3 regions of the Variovorax sp. RA8 genome follow, and region 1 is predicted to be linked to each of the others. Evidence: predicted binding sites of a transcription regulator. Region 1 holds the regulator's gene; each other region holds the start of a gene.

The links. Region 1 encodes LexA, which represses DNA repair genes until DNA is damaged. Its sites were predicted from a motif close to ACTGTATNNNNATACAGT; they were not measured.
Region 2: the regulator LexA is predicted to act here: its motif matches at 2,129-2,146, upstream of E5P3_RS31930 (error-prone DNA polymerase).
Region 3: the regulator LexA is predicted to act here: its motif matches at 2,433-2,450, upstream of recA (recombinase RecA).

Annotation. Positions count from the first base shown of each region.
Region 1 is NZ_LR594662.1:3,845,115-3,851,241, forward strand. It holds gene E5P3_RS17980 (DUF6152 family protein) at 1-32, opposite strand, end outside; gene E5P3_RS17985 (hypothetical protein) at 48-464, opposite strand; gene E5P3_RS17990 (asparaginase) at 469-1,464, opposite strand; gene lexA (transcriptional repressor LexA) at 1,539-2,213, shown strand; gene E5P3_RS18000 (hypothetical protein) at 2,360-2,692, shown strand; gene E5P3_RS18005 (D-2-hydroxyacid dehydrogenase family protein) at 2,818-3,825, shown strand; gene E5P3_RS18010 (MFS transporter) at 3,822-4,994, shown strand; gene E5P3_RS18015 (type IV pilus assembly protein FimV) at 4,984-6,127, opposite strand, start outside.
Region 2 is NZ_LR594663.1:192,536-198,662, forward strand. It holds gene E5P3_RS31920 (hypothetical protein) at 45-245, opposite strand; gene E5P3_RS31925 (Fic family protein) at 280-1,923, opposite strand; gene E5P3_RS31930 (error-prone DNA polymerase) at 2,149-5,331, shown strand; gene E5P3_RS31935 (hypothetical protein) at 5,484-5,870, shown strand; gene E5P3_RS31940 (HNH endonuclease) at 5,964-6,127, opposite strand, start outside.
Region 3 is NZ_LR594662.1:6,134,039-6,140,165, reverse strand. It holds gene argC (N-acetyl-gamma-glutamyl-phosphate reductase) at 1-821, shown strand, start outside; gene recX (recombination regulator RecX) at 843-1,292, opposite strand; gene recA (recombinase RecA) at 1,302-2,369, opposite strand; gene E5P3_RS29235 (MarR family winged helix-turn-helix transcriptional regulator) at 2,517-3,002, shown strand; gene E5P3_RS29230 (response regulator) at 3,063-3,734, shown strand; gene E5P3_RS29225 (sensor histidine kinase) at 3,760-5,208, shown strand; gene E5P3_RS29220 (sporulation protein) at 5,205-5,408, opposite strand; gene E5P3_RS29215 (biotin--[acetyl-CoA-carboxylase] ligase) at 5,411-6,127, opposite strand, start outside.

The DNA of each region.
Region 1 (6,127 bases):
GCGGCGGCGATGACGATATGGCGACGTTTCATCGGCAAAGCTCCTCTTCAGTAGGCGATCCAGCGGCCACAGAACACGACGGCCAGCCAGATCGCAGTAGATAACAACATCTGTACCCGCGCCATCGCATCGAGTTTGCGCAGCGAGCCGCGCAGATGGAACCACCCCGCGTTGAAGCCGGCGGCCACCAGCAGGCCCATCTTGACCAGGAAAGTCTGGTTCGCCAGGAGTTCCGCCGGCTGGGTGGCGAACATCAGCGAACCGCTGGCCGCCGCGAGTGCGAAGCCGCCGGCGGCGATCGAGAGCGACAACCTGGCCATGGCCGCCACTGGCAGGACGGCAGCGCGCCCGAACACCCGCATCTCGAGCGCCACCAGATTGCCGAGCAGCAGCGCGATGCCGACGATGTGGACCACCTCCAGCGCCGGATAGAGCCAGGCGTGCGAGCGCAGAGCCTCGAACATGCGCTCAGGCGCCGCCAGCCTGGGTGGCCATCAATTCCAGCACCAGCGCGATGCGCGCCTTCGCCGGCGTCAGTGCGCTGGCGTCGCGCAGCGGCGCACCCGGCGTGGGAAGAATGCGCCCCTGAGGGCAACGCGTGGCGCGCACGACCGCAATGCCCGCCGACTGCGCCCGCAGCGCGGCCGCTTCCAGCGCCTCATGCAGGGTGCCGTTGCCAGTCGCCGCGAGCACCAGGCCCTGCACCGGCTCCGCAGTGCCTGCTTGCCGCTCCAGGACCAGCGCGTCGATGATGCTGCCGCGCGCTTCCGCGTGGCTCACCAGGATCTCCACCCGCGGCCAGCGGGTGGCCTGCCGCATAAGGTCGAAACACAGGCGTGCCGGCTCCGGCGACGAGGCGGGCCAGTTCCTGAGCTCGCGCAAGCCGCCCTCTTCCACATAGGCCACCGGCCCCGCATCGCCGGAACCGAAGGCGTCGACCCGGTAGGTGTGTACCTTCTGCACATCGAAGGCGCTGTGCACCGTGCCCGCGCACACCGCCACCACGCCCCTTGCACCAGGGCTCGCTGCCACCGCGACGGCATCGCGCAGGTTCTGCGGGCCGTCGGGCGTCAGCGCGGTCGCCGGCCGCATGGCGCTGGTCAGTACCACCGGCTTGGACGGCGCCAACACCGACTGAAGGAAGAATGCGGTTTCCTCCAAGGTATCGGTGCCGTGGGTGATGACCACGCCTGCCACGTCGGGCTGTGCCAGCCAATGAGCACAGCGCTCGGCCACGCTGCGCCAGATCGCGTAGCCCATGTCCTTGCTGTCGACCTGCGCCACCTGCTCGGTCTGCAGCACGATGCCCGCGGGCGCCGCAATGCCCTCGAGCAGTTCGGTCACCCCCACTTGGGCGGCGGTGTAGCCGACGTTGTCGGCCGCCGAACCCGAGCGGCCCGCGATGGTGCCGCCCGTGCCCAGGACGACCACACGACGCCTGCCTTCGCTGATGTTGTCGGCCATGACTTGCCAAAGCTCCGGAAACTGGTTAAAAATACAGGTACTGGATATTCAGCCAGTGCCGCAAGGAGTCGTCAATGCAGTTCGCCGCCAAGCTTACCGCCCGCCAGCAACAGATTCTGGACCTCATCCAGAGCGCCATCGCACGCACTGGCGCGCCGCCCACCCGTGCCGAGATCGCCGCCGAGCTGGGCTTCAAGTCCGCCAATGCGGCCGAGGAGCATCTGCAGGCCTTGGCGCGCAAGGGCGTCATCGAGCTCGTGAGCGGCACCTCGCGTGGCATCCGGCTCAAGGGCGATGCGCTGCGCTCGCTGAACGAATCGCGCAACAACCAGTTCTCGCTCTCACTGCCCGGCATGGCCCAGCTCGCGCTGCCGTTGATCGGGCGCGTCGCCGCCGGTTCCCCCATCCTGGCGCAGGAGCACGTGGACCAGACCTACTATGTGGAGAACACGCTGTTCCAGCGGCAACCCGACTACTTGCTCAAGGTGCGCGGCATGTCCATGCGCGATGCCGGCATCATGGACGGCGATCTGCTCGCCGTGCAGGCCACCAAGGAGGCCCGCAACGGCCAGATCGTCGTGGCCCGACTGGGCGACGAGGTCACAGTCAAGCGCCTCAAGCGCAACAAGCAAGTCATCGAACTGCACGCCGAGAACCCCGACTATCCCACCATCATCGTGCAGCCGGGCGAGCCCTTCGAGATCGAGGGCCTCGCCGTCGGCCTGATCCGCAACACGATGCTGATGTAGCCGCACAAGGCGGCAATGAGCGAACCCGCTCATGCTGCCCCAGCGGCTGCGACAGGTGGCGGGCGTATGGCCAAGGGCCATCACCCTGTCGCGGCCGGCGAAAGCAATCCTGCCTGTGTTCAATCTCTGACCTTCATGGAGTTCACATGGGAATCGCTCTGCTCAGCTTCGTCGACCTGTTCATGCCCCTTCAATCGCTGGCCAGCCGCTGGATACCGTCGCGCCGCCGAAGCGCCTCCGGCCTCCGTTACGTCGGCATCCGCCCCAGTTGCGCCGTGCGTCCCGCCGCGCCGGCATCCCGCCTGTCGGCACCGCCCCGCCCGCTGCGCGTGGTGCGCACGGTCGATGCGCAACACAAGGGGCCAAGCACCGGCCGAGTCGTGATCTCCGGCCGCATGGCGGACGTCTGCGCCGAACTCGACCGGCTGGCCGCCCTCGAAGCGGCAGGCGCCGCACCCTCGCCCGGCCATCTGCATTGACGACCGCGGCGCCCTGGGTCCGGGCGCGCTGAGCGCCCGTCGCGCGGAGCATGTCCCAGGAGCGCCCTGCGCTTCTGGCGCATGGCGCACAGGCCCCCTGATAGTGCGAGGCACAATGGCACGCCATGAACATCGTGATCCTCGACGACTATCAGGACGCAGTGCGCAAACTGCGCTGTGCCTCCAAGCTCGACGCGTATGCCGCCAAGGTCTACACCAACACGGTCAAGGGCATCGGACAGCTCTCGGTGAGGCTCAAGGATGCCGACGTGATCGTGCTGATCCGCGAACGCACCCAGATCTCGCGCCAGCTGATCGAGAAGCTGCCCAAGCTCAAGCTGATCTCGCAAACCGGGCGGGCCGGCCCCCACATCGACGTCAATGCATGCACCGAGCATGGCGTTGCAGTCGCCGAAGGCTCGGGCTCGCCGCTGGCGCCGGCCGAGCTCACCTGGGCGCTCATCATGGCGGCGATGCGCCGCCTGCCGCAGTACATCAGCAACCTCAAGCATGGCGCCTGGCAGCAATCGGGACTCAAGTCCGCCTCCATGCCGCCCAACTTCGGACTGGGCTCGGTGCTCAAGGGCAAGACGCTGTGCATCTGGGGCTACGGCCGCATCGGGCAATTGGTGGCGCGCTATGGCCAGGCCTTCGGCATGCAGGTGGTGATCTGGGGGCGCGAAGAGAGCTGCGCCCGCGCCCGCTCCGACGGCTTTCAGGTGGCGCCGAACCGCGAGGCCTTCTTCGCCGCGGCCGACGTGCTGTCGATCCACCTGCGGCTCACGGAAGAGACGCGAGGCCTGGTCACGCTCGAGGACCTCTCGCGCATGAAACCCACCGCCCTCTTCGTCAACACCTCGCGCGCGGAACTTGTGGAACAGGATGCGCTGCTCGCCGCGCTCAATCGCGGGCGGCCCGGGCTGGCAGCGATCGACGTCTTCGAGAGCGAGCCGCCGCTGCAAGGCCACGCGCTGCTGCGACTGGAGAACTGCATCTGCACGCCGCACATCGGCTACGTCGAGCAGGACAGTTACGAGATGTATTTCGGCCAAGCTTTCGACAACGTCGTCAGCTTCATCAAGGGCAACCCGACCAACATCGTCAATCCGGGCGCGCTGCAGGTGCGACGTTGAAGCGCGCCGCCCTGCCGGCGTCCCTCTGGGCCTTGCTGGCAGGCAACTTCGTGATCGGCACCGGGGTCATGGTGGTGCCCGGCACGCTCAACGAGCTCAGCAATTCCTTGCAGGTCAGCGCGGCCACGGCGGGCCAGCTGATCACCGCCGCGGCGGCGGTGGTGTGCTTCGGCGCACCCTTGCTGGCCGCCGTGGTCGCGGGCTGGGATCGGCGGCTGCTGCTGGCCTGCACCATGCTGTGGTACGCAGCCGGCCACCTCGTCGCGACGCTGATGCCCAGCTTTGGCGGGCTGCTGGCCGTGCGCATGCTGACCGTCATCTCGCCCGCGATCTTCACGCCCCAGGCGGCGGCCTGCGTCGGCCTGCTGGTGCCGCTGGAGCAGCGGGGCCGCGCCGTGACCTTCGTCTTCCTCGGCTGGTCCATGGCCTCGGTGCTCGGCCTGCCGCTGGGCGCGTTGATCGGCGGCCATTTCGGCTGGCGCACGGCCTTCGCCGCAATCGCCGCGCTGTCGCTGCTGAGTGCGGCCTGGCTCTGGCACCAGTTGCCGCGCGGCATCCGTCCGCCGGCATTGACGCGCGCTGCCTGGGCGCAGGTGCTCAAGAGCCCGCTGCTGATGGGGGTGGTCGCGGTCACCGCGCTGCAGGGCTCGGGCCAGTTCGTCCTGTTCAGCTACTTCGCGCCGGTGCTGCGGGAGACCGTCGGCGCCGACGCCACGGCGCTCGGCCTCGTGTGGGGCTGGTTCGGCGTGTGCGGCCTGCTCGGCAATATGCTCGTGAGCCGGACCATCGATCGCGTGGGGGCTCCGCGCATGGTGCTCGTCACCACCACGCTGATCGCACTGAGTCTGCTCCTGTGGCCACTGGGCGTCACACTCGCCGGGCTGGCGCTCATCCTGGTTCCGTGGGGCCTGGGCTGCTTCGCCACGAACTCGGCCCAGCAGGCACGGCTGGTGTCGATGGCGCCCGCGCTCGCGCCCGGCTCCGTGGCGCTGAACAGCTCCGGGATCTACGTGGGTCAGGCCGTGGGTGCCGCGGCTGGTGGCTGGCTGCTGGCGCACGATGCCATTGCCTGGATGAGCTGGGCCGGCTTCGCGATGCTGGTGTGCGCGCTGTTGCTGAGCCTGGCCGTCGACCGGGCCCAGACCCGCGCCACGGCCTTCAGCGCTTGACCGGCCTGGGCGCGATTTCGGCTTCGGTGTCCGGATCGAAGAGTTCGAAATCGATCACATGCGGGTCGGCGGATGGCGTCGGCGCCGGCGTCGGTGTCTCCAAAGGGGCCCGCATGGTTTCGAAGGCCGTCTTGTCGAACTCGGCCAGGTCCAGGCTGGCGTCGGGCTGAACGGCGCGCCTCGACTCGCGCTCCGGTGCATCCGGTACCGGGATGGGGGCGTCGGGCACCAGCACGGTCTCGTGCCCCAGCGTGTCGTCGATCGCACCGTAGATCGAGGCCGGCAGGACCGGCCCGTCCTCGACGGGCTCGGGCTGCCTCCGCGCTTCGAGAGGCGCGGGCGTCGTGGCCAGCTGCTCGTGGCCGAAGGTGTCGACGAAGGCAGGCTGCGTCACCGGCGCGGGCGGCGCACTGCCCGGGTCGATCACCTCCTTGGCGACCGAGTAGAGCAGCAGCAATTCCTGGTAGGCGGCGAGGTCGAAGGCCTCATCCTCACTCGCGCCGGGCTTGCGGAAGATCAGTTCCTCGATCAGCGCCAGGGTGCCCGGCGCCGGCCATTGCGATTCGATGCGCGCCAGCGTGCTGCGGTAGTGCTCGAGGCCCTTGCCGGTCTCGTTGAAATTCTCGAAACCCGGGACATCGGCATTGAAGGCCCGCTCGAATTCTTCCGCCAAGCGCGCATAGTCATCCTTGCGGTCCAGCGAGTGGTAGATGCGCAGCAGGTCCAGATAAGCCAGGGCGCTGGTACCGGGGTTGGTAGCAATGTGTTCGCGCAGCACCGTGATCGCCTGGTCGTGCTGGCCCAGAGAGAGGAAGAAGTCGGACTGCTGCTGGACGTCGAACAGCTCTTCGGTGTTGACCGGCCGGGATGGCGTGCTGTCCACCGCGCGGGGATGGGGCTGCGAATCGCCGAAGCCGCTATTGTCCTCGGGCTCCAGGCCCGCAAACGTGGCCGTGCCAAAGCTGGTGGCGTTCGCGCTGCGCCGCCGGCCGGAGGGCCCGACGGCTTCGCCGTCGTCGAGCAATTCGCCCAACGCGCTGGGTTGCGTGGGACCCGCGTCGCGCTTGGAGGCCGGCTCGCGCCACCAGGCCGGTTCGGCCCGGCGCGCGATCTGGCGCCACAGCAGCAGGATG
Region 2 (6,127 bases), on a different replicon from region 1:
CGCACGAGGAACGCTAGCGGGACCCTTCGCCGGGTTCGTCTAGCTCAATGAGCGAGCCGCCTGGCCACGGCGCTCCATCCCGGCCAGTTGCTCGCATCGAATGGAACGGCGCTCTCCACAGCTTCCTCTGCCCACGCAGTCAACGCGGCGCGCTCGGCATTGGTCATCAACGGAGCGATGCGCACGATCCGCTCGATGTGGAGCATGTAGGGGTGCCGAGCGATGGCTTCTTCGATTTTCGTCATGGTGTTCGAGCGATGGTCCCACTGTCCGGTACGGTCAGCCGCGGGGGCGTGACGCGTCTTCCTCATCGCTGTCCTCGCGCGAGACGTCTCTCGCCAGTTGGGCGTCGGTATTTGCCTCCGCCGCGTTCCTAAGGCTCTGAGCCACAAATTTCGCAAAGGGCTTGATGTCGCCATCGCGGCTCGCGGAGTTCAGGGCGTCCATGTACCTATCGCGATCTTCAAGTCGCAGGACCGTCCAAGGGAATCCGCCGGAGGCGAGCATCGAGTTCATGATGAAGCGACCGATTCGGCCATTCCCGTCCATATACGGATGGATGAACACAAACATGAAATGACCCAACACCGCGCGCACCGAAGCGAGCGGTTCGTCACGAAGCAGCTCGAAGAACACCGGCATCATGTCTCGCACGGCTTCGCGAGAGGGTGGGACGTGCGCCGCGTTGCGGATGTAGACCTGATGGCCGCGATACCCTGCCAGGTCGGCAGCCGCCAGAACACCGGCTGTCACGCTCGGTGAGAACATCGCGCGGAACCAGCCGCCGTGATCACGCTTCAAGACTTCGCCAGGATTGGCCCCTTCGAAGATCTGCAGGATGGACTGGTTGACCTCGTTGTGTGCAAGCCAATATCCGCGAGCTGCCATTGCGTCGCGTGACCGACGATCTTCCTCGTGACGCTCATCGTTCCATTCTCCGCTCGCAACACGCCGAATGAGTTCGGGCGTGACCCGGTACCCTTCGATGGAGAGGGAGTGATATGCATCGGTCACGTAGACCTCCTCGACAGCCTTCATGAAGGCCGGAACGTCCATTGGCAGGCCCGGCTCTTCTGGGAATGAGCTGGCAACATCACCACGCATCGCGCTCCACATCAGGCGCAACCTGGAGACATGTGGCGACTCGATGCGCCCGCCAAGAACTATCGGCGGAGGGGCGGAAAAGGGGTTGACCACCGTGACCTGATTGCCCAACGCTCTCATGAATCCAACGATGTCGTTCGCGATCGCCTCCCGGCCAACCGCAAGAAAGGCCCCGGCAAGCCGCCCGGCGATCGTGCCGTGATTGCCGTCGGCGAGCAGGCGGCTGAGTTCCGATGCATCGGTGATGGAAAGCAAAGCGATCTGGGCATCCTGTGGCGATGCCCTGAAGAAGTTCTCCGGTACCTTTAGAAGCGCCTGCTCCAGCGTCATGGTGCGGACCCCGCCGGCGATGTCACGTCTGTCAGCCGAGGGAAAGTCCCTTGCCTGGTAGTCCATCAGGGAGAACCCATCTGGCAGAGCGACCACTCCGTTCTTGCCCTGCCGCGCGTGCACCACGACCTGTTTGGGGAGCAACGTCGTTCCGGCGTGCAACCGCAAGGAGTAGTCGGCAGACACGCACCACTCGGTTCCAAAGCGTGCATCGCAGTACGCCGCAATGAAGTCCTTCATCGCGGCGATCCAAGGGGTCGTGTCTCCGGCCTTGGCAGCAGGGCTGGCGGACATGTACCAGCCCTGAATCACGAGTTGAAGATAGCCGGCCTGAAGCAGAGCCTCACGCTCCAGGCGTGAGAACTGGCCCGTGTGGAAAACATGGGTGCCGCCCTCTTGGAGGGTATGGAGCATCTGCAGGGCGACAGCCAAGCGCCGCTGCGCCGGAGTCGGCATCTGCTGCACGGGAGCGGTCGAGTTCGTGGCCATTCTTCGCTGCCTAGTCGTTGCTAGGGTTTATTGTAATGCCAATGCTAGGGATTTTGGTATTTCCGGCGCTAGGTTATTCTGCGTTGCGCCCGCTAGGGAATCGTGTCCGAGAGGCCCGCGACACAAGCCCCGAAAGGCCGAAAACCCGACAGCTCGAAAGCCGACCCGGCATCCGGGTCAAGTGCGAGGCACGCCGCGGTGCGATACTGGTTTTTTATCCAGTGTATGCACGGACCGCCCCCATTTGCCGAGCTGCACTGCCGCTCGAACTTCACCTTCCTCGTCGGGGCATCGCAGCCCGAGGAACTGGTAGAGCGCGCTGCTGCCAAACTCTACTCCGCCCTTGCTCTCACCGATGAGTGCTCGGTCTCGGGCGTCGTGCGCGCGCACCTGGCCGCCCGGGAGGCCAGCCTGCACTTCATCTGCGGCAGCGAGATCCTGCTGACCACCCAGAGCGGGCACCCGCACGCCAGGATCGTGTTCCTGGCGCAGAACAAGCTCGGCTGGGGCAACCTCTGCGAGTGCATCACCCTTGCGCGCCGGCGGGCCGCCAAGGGCCGCTACAGCGCCCTGGTGACGGACGTGGAGGGCAAGAACATCCAGGCGCCGCACCTGGCCGGGATGCCGGGCTGCCTGGCGCTGCTGCTGCCCGAGCGGGACGCCACCACGGAGTCGCTCTTCGCCCAGGCCATGTGGCTGAAGACCTGGTTCGCGGGCCGCGCATGGCTCGTGGCGCCGCGCCCGCTCCTGATGGACGACGATCTGCGCATCTGGATCGTCCAGCAGGTCGCCGAGAGAACCGGTCTGCGAATCGTGGCCAGCTCCAGCCCGGTCATGCACACCCGCAAACGCAAGAAGGTCCAGGACGTGCTCACCGCAGTGCGCATCGGCAAGACCGTGGCGACCGCCGGCTACGCGCTGCAGGTCAATGCCGAGGCGTACCTGCGCGGCCGGGCGGCGCTGATGAACCAGGTGCCCGGCGAGTGGATGGAGGAGACCGTGCGTGTGGCGAGCCTGTGCACCTTCTCGCTGGAGGAGCTGAAGTACGAATACCCGCGCGAGGTCGTGCCTGAGGGCGAGACGCCGGCATCGCACCTGCGCAAGCTCACGTACGAGGGGGCCAAGCGCCGGTACCCGAACGGCCTGCCCGAGAAGGTGCACAAGCAGATCGAGCACGAGCTCAAGATCATTGCGCAGCTCGAATACGAGAGCTACTTCCTGACAGTTGCTGACATCGTGCACTGGGCGCGCGACCGCAACATCCTCTGCCAGGGGCGCGGCTCGGCCGCCAACAGCGCGGTGTGCTACTGCCTGGAGGTGACGAACGTCGATCCCGACCGCATGTCGGTGCTCTTCGAGCGCTTCATCTCGGTGGAGCGCAGGGAGCCGCCCGACATCGACGTCGACTTCGAGCACCAGCGGCGCGAGGAGGCGATGCAGTACGTCTACGAGAAGTACGGGCGCGATCGCGCGGCGCTCACGGCTGTGGCCACCACCTACCGCACGAAGTCGGCGCTGCGCGACGTGGGCAAGGCGATGGGGATCGATACGGACAAGGTCGACCGTCTGGCCAAGACCGCCTACGGGACCGACGAGAAGTGGATCAGCGAGGCGTGCCTGCTCGAAAACGGCATCGATCCGACCGACCCGGCGGTCGTGCACTGGCTGACGCTCGCCGACACGATCCGCGGCTTCCCCCGGCATCTGAGCCAGCACCCGGGCGGCTTCGTGATCGGCCGCGACAAGGTCAGCCGGCTGGTCCCGGTCGAGAACGCCGCGATGGACAACCGTTCCATCATCCAGTGGGACAAGGACGACCTCGATTCGACCGGGCTCATCAAGGTCGACGTCCTGGCGCTGGGCATGCTCACGGCGATCCACCGCGCGCTCGACCTCGCTGGCGCGAAGGCGGGCGGCCCGCCCATGCGCATGCAGAACGTGCCCGCCGAGGACCCAGCCACCTACGAGATGATCTGCAAAGCGGACACCGTGGGCGTGTTCCAGATCGAGAGCCGCGCGCAGATGAGCATGCTCCCGCGCATGCAGCCCCGGTGCTTCTACGACCTGGTCATCCAGGTCGCGATCGTCAGGCCCGGCCCGATCCAGGGCGGCATGGTGCACCCGTACCTGCGCCGGCGCATGGGTGAGGAGAAGCTGGAATACCCGAGCGACGAGATCCGCCAAGCCACCGAGCGCACGCTTGGCATCCCGCTCTTCCAGGAGCAGGTGATGGCCATCGCCATGGTCGCGGCCGACTTCACCGCCGGCGAGGCAGACCAGCTGCGCCGCGCAATGGGCGCCTGGCGAAAGCGCGGCGGCCTCGAGGTGCACCAGCGCAAGCTCATCGATCGGATGCTGACGAAGGGCTACTCCGAAGACTTCGCGCAGCGCCTGGCGAAGCAGGTCGAAGGATTCGGCAGCTACGGCTTCCCCGAGTCGCACGCGGCCAGCTTCGCCCACCTCGTCTACGTGAGCTGCTGGCTGAAGCGGCACCACCCGGACGCGATGCTCGCTGGACTCCTCAACTCGCAGCCGATGGGCTTCTACGCGCCAGCCCAGCTCGTGCGTGATGCGCGAGAGCATGGGGTCGTCGTGCGCCCGGTCGACGTGACGATCAGCGAATGGGACTCGACCCTCGAAGAGCCCACGCAAGGCCCGGCGTCGGCTCGCTGGGACAGCACTTACGAGGAGCCGCTGCGCGCCGTCCGCCTGGGCCTGGGCCGCATCGCCGGCATGCGCGAGGAGGCTGCTCAGCGCATCGTCGCTGCGCGCTCGCAGCAGCCATTCGCGAGTGTGGAGGACCTTGCCATGCGCGCGCAGCTCGATGCGCACGACCTCAGGTGCCTGTCGGGCGCCGATGCGCTGCTCGGCCTGGCCGGCCGCCGGCCCGACGCGGTATGGGCCGCAAAGGGTGTGGACACGCGGCCGACAAAGATGCTGCGGCAGGCGCGCACCTTCGAGGATCCCGTCGACTTCGCGGCCCCCGACGAGGGCTCCGAGATCGCCGACGACTACGGCTCCGTTGGGCTCAGCCTGCGCAAGCACCCGCTCGCCCTCATCAGGCCTAAGCTGGCCGCTTTGGGGATCAAGACGTCCGAGGAACTGCGCGTGAGGGCCAAAAACCGGCAGACAGTGCGCGCGAGCGGCCTCGTGACGCACCGGCAGCGCCCCAGCACGGCGAATGGCGTCGTCTTCGCCACCCTCGAAGACGAGACCGGCACGGTCAACATCATCGTGTGGCAGCAGGTCGCCGAGGAACAGCGCACGGTGCTGCTCGGCGCCAGGCTGCTCAGCGTTGAGGGCACCTGGCAAAGCGAGAAGGGCGTCCAGTCGCTCGTGGCCACGAAGCTGGTCGATCACACTCACCTGCTCGGCACACTGCGCACGTCCAGCCGCGACTTCCGTTGAGGGCCGAGTCTTGACGCTTTCGCTCGCCCCGTGGAAACGCCACCGGCTGCGCACTGGGGGCCCCTCAGAAATCTGACCGTCTCGGAAAAATACTCCCAGATCTCGCGCTCACATGGCATCGTCAGCGGCTTCAACGAGAAAGAGCCCCGAGAATGACCGCCAGTTCCATCCAAGTCCAGTTCGTACAAGCCATGACGGCGCGCGGATGGCGGCCCGATCGCGTTCGCGTGGACGTGGCGTTCAAGGACTACGACACCGCGGCCGGCGGCAGGACAGCAGTCGTGTATTGCCGCCAGAACAGCGACGGCGACCACGTGCTCACCGGCGACTACTGGAGCGAGGGGCGCAATGCGCTCTCGACTTGCTGGGCGCTGTTCCGGCCTGGGACAGACAAAGCGACCATTGCCGCCGAGATCGAGCGCTTCGCGGCCGAGGCCGAGAAGACGATTGCGGATACCTACGCCATGCGGATCAAGGCGCTGCTGGCCGAGCCGGACGAAGAGGCCTTTGACGCCGAGACCCCGAGCGCCGGCGGATGAGTGTCGCGGCGCTCGCGGTTACCCGGAGCAGGAAACGACACCGGCGGCCGTTGCGAAAACCCGCAGGGGCGAAGCTGCAACAAACCGGGGTTGTCAGTTGCCCGCCTCGAGCCTGGCCACACGCCACTGAAGCGCTTCCAGTTTCGGGTACATCCGAGGCTCCCGTGGCTTGATCAAATCCTTGCCCGCCAGCTCGATCAGCGGTCGGTGATCTGCTATGCGGCTGTCCAGTCGAGAAGCGACGTGCCACTTGAAGT
Region 3 (6,127 bases), 2.3 Mb from region 1:
GCAAGGACGTGGCTGCCAAGCGCGAGCTGATGGCGGGCGTCGACCTGGTGGTGCTCTGCCTGCATGACGACGCGGCGCGCGAATCCGTGGCGCTCATCGACCAGCTCGAAGGCCACGGCCGCCGTCCCAAGATCATCGACGCCTCGACGGCGCACCGCACGGCTGCCGGCTGGGTGTTCGGCTTTCCCGAACTGGTGGCGGGCCAGAAAGACGCGGTGGCCAAGGCCGAGCGCGTGGCCAATCCCGGCTGCTATGCGACCGGCGCCATCGCCATCGTCCGCCCGCTGGTCGATGCCGGCCTGCTGCCGGCCGGCCACGCGATCGCCCTGCCCTCCGTCAGCGGCTACTCGGGCGGCGGCCGCACCATGATCGAGGCCTACGAGAAGGGCGAAGCGCCGCTGTTCGAGACCTACGCCCTGGGCCTCAAGCACAAGCACATCCCCGAAATCATGAAGTACACCGGCCTGACGCGCCGGCCGGTGTTCATCCCCTCAGTGGGCAACTTCAAGCAGGGCATGCTGGTGCAGCTACCCTTGCATCTGGACGACCTCCCCGGCAAGCCCAGGGCCCGAGACCTGCAGGAGGCGCTGGCGGCGCACTACGCCCAGAGCAACACGCCGGAGCAGTTCGTGAAGGTGCTGCCACCCACCGAGGACGGCAAGCTCGACGCGCTGGGGCTGAACGACACCAACGACCTCGAGATCCGGGTGTTCCCGAACGAGGACCACCGCCATGCCGTCGTCATTGCCCGCCTGGACAACCTGGGCAAGGGCGCCAGCGGTGCCGCGGTACAGAACCTGAAGCTGATGCTGGGGCTCTGAGCCGCTCTGGGCTCAGGCCCCTCATTCGTCGGACCCCTCGCGCAGTACCTTGGCCACCACGGCCGCGGCGAAGCCGCGCGCCAACATGAATCGGACCTGCCTGGCCCGCTCGCCCGCGTTTTGCGGCGGCACGCCGAAGCGCTGGCGCCAGACTCCGCGCGCTCGGTCGAGCTCGCTGGCCGCAAGACTGGCCACCGCCTCGGCCACTGCCTCCGGCGCAACGCCCTTGTGCAGCAGTTCCTGGCGCACGCGCGCCGCGCCGTGACGTGCCGCGCGCTGGTGCAATACCGACTGCACCACCCTCGCCTCGCTGATGAAGTCCTTGGCGGCCAGCTCGTCGAGCGCACGTGCCAGCGAGCCGGGCTCTTCCTCGTACCTGGCCAGCTTGCGCTCGAGTTCGCTGCGCGAGTGCTCGCGTTGCCCGAGCAGTCGCAGTGCGCGACCCTTGAGGGAAGGAGCACTGGAAGCCATCACCGGTGATCAAGCCCCGGATGCGCCCTCGCCCGCGTCCTCGGGCAGGAGCGGTATGCCCAGCGACTCGCGCACCTTGTTCTCGATCTCTCGCGAGAGCGTCGGGTTCTCGCGCAGGAACTCGCGCGCGTTGTCCCGGCCCTGTCCGATCTTCTCGCCGTTGTAGGCGTACCAGGCGCCCGACTTGTCGACGATCTTGGCGGTCACGCCCATATCGATGATCTCGCCCTCGCGGCTGATGCCCTCGCCGAACAGGATGTCGAACTCGGCCGTCTTGAAGGGCGGCGAGACCTTGTTCTTCACCACCTTGACCTTGGTCTCGTTGCCGATCGCCTCGTCGCCCTTCTTGATGGTGCCGATGCGGCGGATGTCCAGGCGCACCGAGGCGTAGAACTTCAGTGCATTGCCGCCGGTGGTGGTCTCGGGCGAGCCGAACATCACGCCGATCTTCATGCGGATCTGGTTGATGAAGATGACCATGCAGTTGGTCTTCTTGATGGTGGCGGTGAGCTTGCGCAACGCCTGGCTCATGAGCCGCGCCTGCAGGCCGGGCAGCGAGTCGCCCATCTCGCCTTCGATTTCGGCCTTGGGCGTGAGCGCGGCCACCGAGTCGACGACGATCAGGTCGACCGCGCCCGAGCGCACCAGCGAGTCGACGATCTCCAGGGCCTGCTCGCCGGTATCGGGCTGGCTGATCAGCAGGTCGGACAGGTTTACGCCCAGCTTCTGCGCGTACTGAACGTCCAGCGCATGCTCGGCATCGACGAAGGCGCAGGTGCCGGCCTGCTTCTGCATCTGGGCGATGACCTGCAGCGTGAGCGTGGTCTTGCCCGAGGATTCCGGGCCGTAGATCTCGATCACGCGGCCGCGCGGCAGGCCGCCGACCCCCAGGGCGATGTCCAGGCCCAGCGAGCCGGTGGAAACCACCTGGATGTCCTCCAGCGCCTCGCCCTCGCCCAACCGCATGATGGTGCCCTTGCCGAATTGCTTCTCGATCTGGGCCAGGGCGGCCTGCAGGGCCTTGGCTTTTTCGCTGCCCGCGACCGAGATGCTGCTGCCTTTGACGAGTGCGTCCATGTGGGGAACTCCTTGAAGATCAATGGGTTGTGTTGGATTCATCCAATCTGCTTTTAATCACAGGCTGGATGCTTGAACAGTAGTGTAGGGATTGGTGGCTTCGAGTAGATCTATTTTTTGGTCAGTTTGATTTACTATCGATCGAACGTGACAGACCCCACATTTCCGATCGACCCCGACGCGTGGCGCCAGACCCACCTGGGCCGTCTGCTGGGCCACGCCATGCGCCGCTTTGACGAGCGCGTGCTTGCGTTGATGGCGCACGATGCCGACGTGCCCCTTGCGCTGTCGAACCTCGCGGCGCGCGCGCAGGTGAGCGCGGCGCACATCCACATCACGCGCCATCTATCGAGCGATGGCTCGCGCCTGACCGAACTCGCCGAGCGCGCGGGCATGACCAAGCAAGCCATGGGCGCGCTGGTCGACCAGTGCGAGGCCTGGGGTCTGGTGACGCGCGGCCCCGATGAGCGCGATGCGCGCGCCCGGCGCGTGCTGTTCACCGCCGACGGCCTGGCCTGGCTGGAGGCCTTCCGCAAGGCGGTGGCGCAGGCCGAGCGCGAGTTCCGCGCCAGCGTCGGCGACGAGATCGCCACCGTGGTTTCCATCGGACTCGAAGCCTATGCGGCCGCCTAGAATCCAAGGCGGGAGACGGCCCGGCGGCCCGCGCAAGCCCGCCATGTCTGGAGACGCGGCATGCGAATACTGATTGCGGAAGACGACCAGGTGCTGGCCGATGCGCTGCTGCGCAGCCTGCGCACCTCGGGCTCGGCGGTGGACCACGTGGCCACCGGCTCGCAAGCCGATGCCGCGCTGATGACCAACAGCGAATTCGACCTGCTGATCCTCGACCTGGGCCTGCCCAACATGCACGGCCTCGACATCCTCAAGCGCCTGCGCGCCCGCGGCTCGCAGCTGCCGGTGCTGGTGCTGACCGCCGCCGACAGCGTGGAGGAGAGAGTCAAGGGCCTGGACTACGGCGCCGACGATTACATGGCCAAGCCCTTCTCGCTGCAGGAGCTCGAGGCGCGCGTGCGGGCGCTCACCCGGCGCGGCATGGGCGCCACGAGCAATTCCATCAAGCACGGCCCGCTGGTCTACGACCAGGCCGGCCGGGTGGCGACCATCGACGGCAAGATGATCGAGCTGTCGGCGCGCGAGCTGGGCCTGCTAGAGGTGCTCCTGCAGCGCGCTGGCCGGCTGGTGAGCAAGGACCAGCTGGTCGAGCGCTTGTGCGAATGGGGCGAAGAGGTAAGCCTCAACGCGATCGAGGTCTACATCCACCGTTTGCGCAAGAAGATCGAGAAGGGCCCGATCCACATCGCCACCGTGCGCGGCCTCGGCTACTGCCTCGAAAAAATCCCCTGACCCGTCCTCCTGCCCAAAGCGCTCGGTGAAGCTCTTCCAGCGCGCGCAGCGCTCCCTCTTCGGCGAGATCCTCGATTGGATGCTCACGCCGCTCCTGCTGCTGGTGCCAGTCAGCATCGGCGTGACCTGGCTGGTGGCGCAGGGCATCGCCAATGCGCCCTTCGACCGCACGCTCGACTACAACATCCGCGCGCTGGCCAAGCTGGTGGATGCGACGCTGCACGGCGAGGGCTTCGTGCTGAGCCCTTCGGCGCGCGAGATCCTGAGCGCGCACGACGCGGACCACGTGTACTTCCAGTTGCAGGACGGGGACGGCCGGCTGCTCGCCGGAGAGCCCGACCTGCCGCACCCCAATACCGATGACCTGCCCACGCCGGGCGTGGTCTACCTGCACAACGGGGACATCCACGGCCAGCCGGTGCGCGTGGCCTCGTTGTGGATCGCCGGCAGCACGCCCGAAGCGCCACCGGCCCTGCTGCAGCTGGCCGAGACGCGCGAGAAGCAATCGGTGCTCGCCACCGAGATCATCAAGGGCGTGCTGCTGCCGCAGTTCGCGATCCTGCCGCTGGCGGTGCTGCTGATCTGGCTGGCGCTGGTGCGCGGCATCAAGCCGCTGTCGGTGATCGAGGCTCGCATCCGCGAGCGCCGCCCCGGCGACCTGAGCCCGCTGGACGAGTCCTCGGTGCCGCTCGAGGTGGTGCCGCTGGTGCTGTCGGTCAACGAGCTGTTGAACAAGCTCAACGACTCCATCGGCACGCAGAAGCGCTTCCTGGCGGATGCGGCGCACCAGCTCAAGACGCCGCTCGCGGGGTTGCGCATGCAGGCCGATCTGGCGCAGCGCGAGGGCGCCAATGCCGACGAGCTCAAGCAATCGCTCAAGCAGATCGGCCGGGCGAGCGTGCGCGCCACGCACACGGTGAACCAGCTGCTCTCGCTGGCACGCGCCGAGGGCAGCGGCGCGGCTGTGGCGCGCCAGCCCTGCGACCTGGCGAAGCTCACCATCGAGGTGGTGCGCGAGGCCGTGCCGCGCGCCATCGAGAAGCGCATCGACCTGGGCTACGACGGGGCCGAGGCGGGTGCGCCGGGCGTGGTGCTCGAAGGCAATCCCACGCTGCTGAAGGAGCTGGTGCGCAACCTCGTGGACAACGCGATCAACTACACGCCCTCGGCGCCCGGCCGGCCGGGCGTGATCACCGCGCGCGTGCTGGGCGACCCCTTCGGCCGCATCATCGTGCTGCAGGTGGAGGACAACGGCCCAGGCATTGCAGAGAGCGAGCGCGAGCTGGTGTTCGAGCCCTTCTACCGGGTCCTCGGCAATGAGGCCGACGGCTCGGGCCTGGGCCTGCCGATCGTGCTCGAGATCGCGCGGCAGCACTATGCGACGGTGGTTCTGGAAGACGCACGCCCCGGCCAGCAGCCGCCCGGCGCGCGCTTCAGCCTGCGCTTCGACGCCAACGAGCGGGGGCAGGCCTAAGGGCGGGAGCTGGCGGGGGCAGGGCTTTCGTCCTTGCGGATCTGCAGCAGCTGCGGACGGATCTGCTGGCTCAGCCGCTCCGGCTCGCGCTGGCCCAGGCGCGCGGGGACGGCGCCGAACAGGGCGAGCCCGCCGCGCGCCCAGGCGAAGTAGAGCAGGTTCGCCAGCAGCAGAAGGACGACGAGCGCGCGCAGTCGCATGGTCAGCCGTTCAGCGGCGCCGGCCGCACGCTGACCTCGGCACTGGTGATGGTCTTCAAGCCCGCCGGCGTCTGCACCAGCAGTTCGCCGCCCCAGCCGACGCCGGCGCAACGGCCGGCGCTGCCGTCGCTGAGCTGCACCTCGCGGCCGCGCAGGACGTCCCGCGCGGCGAAGCGCTCGGCGAAGGGCACGAAGCCCCGCTCGCCGAACAGCAGCACGTGCGCCACCAGCGTCGGCACGATCTCGCGCAGCAGCTGGGGGGCGGTGGCCTCGGGGCGCCATTGCGCGATCCAGGCCGGCGCAACGCTCATGCCCGTGGCCTCGCGCGCGCCGATGTTGATGCCGATGCCGATCACCAGGTAGCGCTCGGCCGTGCCGTCCTGGGGCAGGGCGGTCTCGATCAGGATGCCGCCGAGCTTGCGGTCCTCGACCCAGAGGTCGTTGGGCCACTTGAGCGCGACGCGCGCCTGGTTCGATGGGTCCAGGCTCTCCGCCACGCTGACGCCGACCGCGAGCGAAAGCCCCGACCAGTCCCGCGGCATCAGCGGCAGGCCCAGCGAGAAGGTGAGCGAGGCGGGCTGGCGCGCATCCTGCGCGCTCTGCCAGGGCCGGCCCATGCGGCCGCGGCCGGCGGTCTGCCGCTGGGCGACCAGCAGCACCGGCTGCGCGCGGCCGTCCCGGGCGCGCCGCATCAGCTCGCTGCTGGTCGAGTCGATCTC